Constrictibacter sp. MBR-5: one gene and its partner. The protein of the gene in region 1 interacts with the protein of each later gene in a pairwise test. Links are inferred from orthologs where the notes say so. Each region holds a gene or a part of one and is shown in the gene's direction. Other genes may lie near its edges. The genes, in order: ABIE65_RS19750 and ABIE65_RS17470.

The links.
Region 2: the proteins of ABIE65_RS19750 (region 1) and ABIE65_RS17470 interact in binary tests that used the Escherichia coli proteins (3 or more experiments, as listed by UniProt). The link is inferred for Constrictibacter sp. MBR-5 from one-to-one orthologs.

What each region holds. Positions count from the first base shown.
Region 1 is NZ_JBEPTK010000011.1:43,740-46,859, reverse strand. Bases 54-2,857 are described here. They hold ABIE65_RS19750 (acyl carrier protein), read left to right. Parts: upstream 54-1,239; coding sequence 1,240-1,476; downstream 1,477-2,857. Other genes in these bases: fabF (beta-ketoacyl-ACP synthase II), read left to right, coding at 1,559-2,821; fabG (3-oxoacyl-[acyl-carrier-protein] reductase), read left to right, coding at 321-1,058; fabD (ACP S-malonyltransferase), read left to right, coding at 54-266. Also shown: more of fabD, read left to right, coding at 1-53; endolytic transglycosylase MltG, read left to right, coding at 2,921-3,120. UniProt on the Escherichia coli protein: Carrier of the growing fatty acid chain in fatty acid biosynthesis.
Region 2 is NZ_JBEPTK010000008.1:177,948-181,262, forward strand. What follows is about bases 88-3,086. They hold ABIE65_RS17470 (YbgC/FadM family acyl-CoA thioesterase), read left to right. Parts: upstream 88-1,348; coding sequence 1,349-1,825; downstream 1,826-3,086. Other genes in these bases: ruvA (Holliday junction branch migration protein RuvA), read left to right, coding at 88-303; ruvB (Holliday junction branch migration DNA helicase RuvB), read left to right, coding at 300-1,352; tolQ (protein TolQ), read left to right, coding at 1,876-2,601; tolR (protein TolR), read left to right, coding at 2,603-3,079; tolA (cell envelope integrity protein TolA), read left to right, coding at 3,083-3,086. Outside these bases: more of ruvA, read left to right, coding at 1-87; more of tolA, read left to right, coding at 3,087-3,315.

The sequences.
Region 1 (3,120 bases):
AGCCGCACCTGCCGCTCGTCTCCAACGTGACCGCCGCGGCCGTCACCGACCCCGGCGACATCCGCGACCTGCTGGTCCGGCAGGTGACGGCGATGGTGCGCTGGCGCGAGAGCGTGCTCTACATGAAGGCGGAGGGGGTCGAGCAGCTGGTCGAACTCGGCGCCGGCAAGGTGCTGACCGGCATGGTGCGCCGCATCGATCCCGACTTGACCGGCCTGTCGGTGCAGACCCCGGCCGACCTGGACGGGTTCGTGAAGCAGCTCTGACCCCGGCTCCGGCCGACCGCACGACTGGCCGACACTCACTATATGAGAGGACTGATGTTCGATCTGACCGGCCGCAAGGCGCTCGTCACCGGGGCATCCGGCGGCATCGGCGGCGCCATCGCCCGCGCGCTGCACGCCCGGGGCGCCACCGTGGCGCTGTCGGGCACCCGGCTCGAGCCACTCGAGGCGCTCGCCGCCGAACTGGGCGAGCGCACCCACGTCCTGCCCTGCGACCTGCGCGACGCCGCGGCGACCGACGCGCTCGTCGGCCAGGCCGAGGCGGCGATGGGCCAGCTCGACATCCTGGTCAACAATGCCGGCCTCACCCGCGACGGCCTCGCCATGCGCATGCGCGACGAGGACTGGCAGGCGGTGCTGGACGTCAACCTGACGTCGGCCTTCCGCCTGTCGCGCGCCGCGCTGAAGGGCATGATGAAGCGCCGCCACGGCCGCATCGTCGGCATCACCTCGGTGGTGGGCGTCACCGGCAACCCCGGCCAAGCGAACTATGCGGCGTCGAAGGCGGGCATGATCGGCATGACCAAGTCGCTGGCGGCCGAGGTCGGCAGCCGCGGCATCACCGTGAACTGCGTCGCCCCCGGCTTCATCGCGACCGCGATGACCGACGTGCTGAAGGACGAGCAGCGCACGGCCCTGCTGGGCCGTATTCCGGCCGGGCGCCTGGGCGACGTGGCCGACATCGGCGCCTCGGTGGTGTATCTCGCGAGCGACGAGGCGTCTTATGTGACGGGCCAGACCTTGCACGTAAATGGCGGCATGGCCATGATTTGACGGCATCACCGCTTGGGTTTGACCGCCGGGGCGGGCACGTGCATAACGTCCTGCGGAACGCTGGCCACGCTGCGGCTTTCATGTTAGGTACCCGGCCCTTGCCGCCGGTTTTCGGGATCGGCCTGCGGCAATCGCCTCATCCGATCAAGCACACTAGAGAAATTCTCGAGGTAGCCTCTCCATGAGCGACATTGCCGAGCGCGTTAAGAAGATCGTTGTGGAGCACCTTGGCGTCGATGAGGCCAAGGTCACCGAAGGCGCCAGCTTCATCGACGATCTCGGGGCCGACAGCCTCGACACCGTCGAGTTGGTGATGGCCTTCGAGGAAGAGTTCGGGGTCGAGATCCCGGACGACGCGGCGGAAAAGATCATCACGGTCAAGGACGCCGTCGACTTCATCAAGGAACACGCTGCCTGACTTGCCTGCGGGCATTGGAGCGCATGGACGCGGCGCCGGGCCAATACCGGGGCCGCGTCGCGCGACTAGGCCGGAGACAGAGATGAGACGCGTTGTGGTGACCGGCATGGGCGTCGTCTCGCCGCTCGGATGCGGTGCGGATGCCTGTTGGAACCGGCTCGTCGAGGGTGAATCGGGCATAACTGCCATTCAGTCCTTCGACGTGTCCGATCTTCCGGCGAAGATCGCGGGACAGGTGCCGCGGGGGGAGACCGCCGAAGGTCGTTGGAATCCCGACGACTGGATGGAGCCGCGCGAGCAGCGGAAGGTCGACCGTTTCATCGTGTACGGCGTCGGTGCCGCGGCGATGGCGATCGAGGATTCCGGCTGGAAGCCGACCGACGAGGAGTCGTGCGAGCGCACCGGCGTCATGATCGGCTCCGGCATCGGCGGCCTGCAGGCGATCGAGGAAGCCGCCGTCCTGCTGAAGGACCGCGGGCCGCGCCGCATCAGCCCGTTCTTCATTCCCTCCGCGCTGATCAACCTCGCCTCCGGGCACGTGTCGATCAAGCACGGGTTCAAGGGACCGAACCACTCGGTCGTGACCGCCTGTGCCACGGGTGCGCACGCCATCGGCGATGCCGCCCGGCTGATCGCCTTCGACGACGCCGACGTCATGGTGGCCGGTGGCGCCGAGGCCGCGGTCTGCCGCCTCGGCATCGCGGGCTTCTCCGCCTCGCGTGCCCTGTCGACCCACTTCAACGACACGCCGGAGCGCGCATCGCGTCCCTGGGACCGTGAACGCGACGGCTTCGTCATGGGCGAAGGCGCCGGCATCGTCGTGCTCGAGGAGTACGAGCACGCGAAAAAGCGCGGCGCCAAGATCTATGCCGAGGTCGTCGGCTACGGCATGTCGGGCGACGCCCACCACATCACGGCCCCCGCCGAGGACGGCAGCGGCGGCTTCCGCGCGATGCGCATGGCGCTGAAGCGGGCCGGGCTCAACCCCGAGGACATCGACTACGTCAACGCGCACGGCACCTCGACGCCGCTCGGCGACGAGATCGAACTGGGTGCGGTGAAGCGCCTGTTCGGCGACCACGCCTACAAGATCTCGATGTCGTCGACGAAGTCGGCCGTCGGGCATCTGCTGGGCGCCGCCGGCAGCGTCGAGGCGATCTTCTCGATCCTGGCGATGCGCGACGGCGTGGTCCCGCCGACGCTGAACCTCGACAATCCGTCCGAGGGCTGCGACATCGACCTGGTGCCGAAACAGGCGAAGCAGCGCAAGGTGCGGCACGCCCTCTCCAACTCCTTCGGCTTCGGCGGGACCAACGCCTCGCTGATCTTCGCGCCGGCGCCCTGACCCCCGGGTCGTGACTTCCGGGGCCCGCTTCACCGCCGTCTCGTCCGCCCCCGTGGCGACCGCCGTCGTCGCGACCGCCGTCGTCGCGATATCCGGGCCGTGAAACGGCTTCTCCTCGTCCTCTTCGTGCTCCTGGCCGGCGCCGGCGTCGGTGCCGGCATCTGGGGCTGGCGCGAATACACCGCTCCGGGTCCCCTGCCGACCGAGCGGCACATCGTCGTCGAGCGGGGCGAGGGGACGCGGTCGATCGCGCGCGACCTCGTCGATGCGGGCGTCATCCGCCATGACTGGACCTTCCT
Region 2 (3,315 bases), on another replicon or contig:
GCCGAGGACAAGAAGCGCCTGACGATGGCGGACGGGGTCGGACCGAAGCTCGCCGGCCGCATCGTCTCCGAACTGCGCGACAGGGTGGGCGCCATAGCGGCGCCGGTGGCCCGGCCGACCGGCACCAAGGTGCGGCCGGCGACGCCGCCGCCCGCCAGCGAGGATGCCGTCTCCGCACTGGTCAACCTCGGCTTCGCCCGCGTCGAAGCGTTCGGCGCCGTGGCGCGCGCGTCGCAGTCGATCGGCGACGGCGCCACGGTCGAGGCGCTGGTGAAAGCCGGCCTGCGGGAGTTGGCCGGTTGAGCGACGACATCGATACCCGCCCGGTCGACGGCAACCTCGCCCCCGGCGACACCGCCGATGCGGCCCTTCGGCCCCAGACGCTCGACGAGTTCGTCGGCCAGGAACTCGTCCGCGACAACCTGAAGATCTTCATCGGCGCCGCCCGCGGCCGCGCCGAGGCGCTCGACCATGTCCTGCTCGTCGGCCCGCCCGGCCTGGGCAAGACGACGCTGGCGCAGATTGTCGCCCGGGAACTGGGCGTCGGCTTCCGCGCCACCTCCGGGCCGGTGATCCTGCGCGCCGGCGACCTCGCGGCGCTGCTGACGAACCTGCAGCCGCGCGACGTCCTGTTCATCGACGAGATACACCGCCTCAGTCCCGCCGTAGAGGAGGTGCTCTATCCCGCGATGGAGGACTTCCAGCTCGACCTGATCATCGGCGAGGGGCCGGCGGCGCGCGCCATCCGCATCGACCTCCCGCCCTTCACGCTCGTTGCGGCTACGACGCGCGCCGGCCTCGTCACGACGCCGCTGCGCGAGCGTTTCGGGATTCCGCTGCGTCTGCAGTTCTACACGGTGGAGGAACTGACCGGCATCGTCGCGCGCGGCGCGCGGATGCTCGGCATGGCGCTCACCCGCGACGGCGCCCGCGAGATCGCCCGTCGCGCCCGCGGCACGCCGCGCGTCGCCGGCCGCCTGCTGCGCCGCGTCCGCGACTTCGCCGCGATGGCCGAGCGCAGCGAGATCGACCGCGCCGTGGCCGACGCGGCGCTGCTGCGGCTGGAGGTGGACGACCGCGGCCTCGACGCGATGGACCGGCGCTACCTGCAATGCCTGGCGACCCACTATCTCGGCGGTCCCGTCGGCGTCGAGGCCCTCGCCGCCACCCTCGCCGAGCAGCGCGACGTACTGGAGGAAGTCATCGAGCCCTTCCTGATCCAGCAGGCGCTGGTCCAGCGCACGCCGCGCGGCCGCATGCTGTCGCCATCGGGCTACGGCTATCTCGGCCTGCCGATGCCCGAGGGCACCGGCCGCCAGGCCGAACTGTTCGGCACCGGGGACGAGCCGTGAGCGCGCCGCCACAGGAAGCGCCGGCGGCGCAGCATCCGCCGACCGGCCGTGTGGCCGGAAAGGTGCATGTCCTGCCCGTCCGGATCTACTACGAGGACACCGATGCCGGCGGGATCGTCTATCATGCCAACTATCTGCGGTTCGCCGAGCGGGCGCGGACCGAGATGATGCGGCTGGTGTCCGGCGGCGACGACGAACTGACCATGTCGCATTACGGGCTGGCCTTCGTTGCGCGCCGATGCACCGTCGACTATATCGCGCCGGCGCGCCTCGACGACGCGGTGGAGGTGCATTCGCGGATGCTCGACGTGCGGGCGGCGAGCCTGCTGGCCGAACAGACCGTGCGGCGCGACGGCACCGACATCGCTCGGATCGAGATCCTCCTGGCCGCCATCGGCGCGGACGGGCGGCCGGCGCGGCTGCCGCGGCCGATTCGGACGGCACTTGTCGCGCTCACGGAACGTTCAACCTGACCATTGCGACCGTCGGCGCCATCCGGCGGAGCGGAGCGGATTGTAGGTAGATGGAGAACAGGATCGTCGATTCGGTGGCGGCCGGCGCGAGCGCGATGCCGCATGACCTCACCCCGTGGGGCCTGTTTCTCCAGGCTGACCCGATCGTCAAGACCGTGATGCTGCTGCTCGTCCTCGCATCGATCTGGTGCTGGGCGATCATCATCGACAAGGTGCGCCGCCTGCGCCGCCTCAAGGCCCAGGCCGACGCGTTCGAGGACAGCTTCTGGTCCGGCGGCCCGCTCGACGATCTCTACGAGGAGGTCGGCAAGCGCCCGCAGGACCCGATGAGCGCCGTCTTCGCCGCCGGCATGCGCGAGTGGCGCCGTTCGGCGGGACGCCCCGGCGTCGTCGACTCCCGCGGCGGGCTGCAGCAGCGCATCGAACGCGTGATGGCGGTGACGGTCGGCCGCGAATTGGTCCAGATCGAGCGCTACATGACGTTCCTGGCGTCGGTCGGTTCGACGGCGCCATTCATCGGCCTGTTCGGCACGGTCTGGGGCATCATGAACAGCTTCGCGGCGATCGCCGGCACCAAATCCACCAATCTCGCGGTCGTGGCGCCGGGCATCGCCGAGGCGCTGTTCGCGACGGCGCTGGGCCTCGTGGCGGCCATTCCGGCCGTCCTCGCCTACAACAAGATTTCCAGCGACATCAACAAGTACGGCGCGCGCCTCGACGCCTTCTCGAGCGAGTTCGGCGCGATCCTCTCGCGGCAGCTCGAAGAGGCGGCCTGACGTGGCGGGTCCGATCCAGGTTCCGGGCGACCGGCCGCGCGGACGGCGTGGCCACCGGCCGATGGCCGAGATCAACGTGACCCCGTTCGTCGACGTGATGCTCGTGCTGCTGATCATCTTCATGGTGACGGCCCCGCTCCTCACGGTCGGCGTGCCGGTCGACCTGCCGCAGACCCAGGCCAACCAGCTGTCCGACCCGAAGGAGCCGCTGGTCGTCTCGATCGACGCCCGCGGCCAGGTCTTCGTCCAGGAGACGCCGGTTGAGCTCTCCGATCTCGGCCCGCGCCTCGTCGCCATCCGCGGTGCCAAGGCGGACACGGACATTTACGTCCGCGGCGACAAGGGCATCGACTATGGGCGCGTCATGGCGGTGATGGGCGCGCTCAACAGCGCCGGCTTCGCGCGCGTCTCGCTGGTCGCCGAGTTCCCGCAGGACGCTACGGCGCCGACGCCGACACCCCGCCCGAGAGGACGTTAGCCGATGCGGCGGGCGATCGTATGGTCGGTAGCGCTGCACGCCGCGGTCCTGCTGCTGGCGCTCGTCGGCGTGCCGCTGTTCCACACGCCGCGGGACATGTCCGCCGCCCCCATCGCCGTGTCGCTCGTCCGGATCTCGGACCGCACGAGCATGCCCCAGACCGACCCGTCCGAGGCCGACGACGCGCCCGCGAAGCCGGCGAGCCCGCCGGCCGCGCGCCGCGAGCCGCCCAAGGC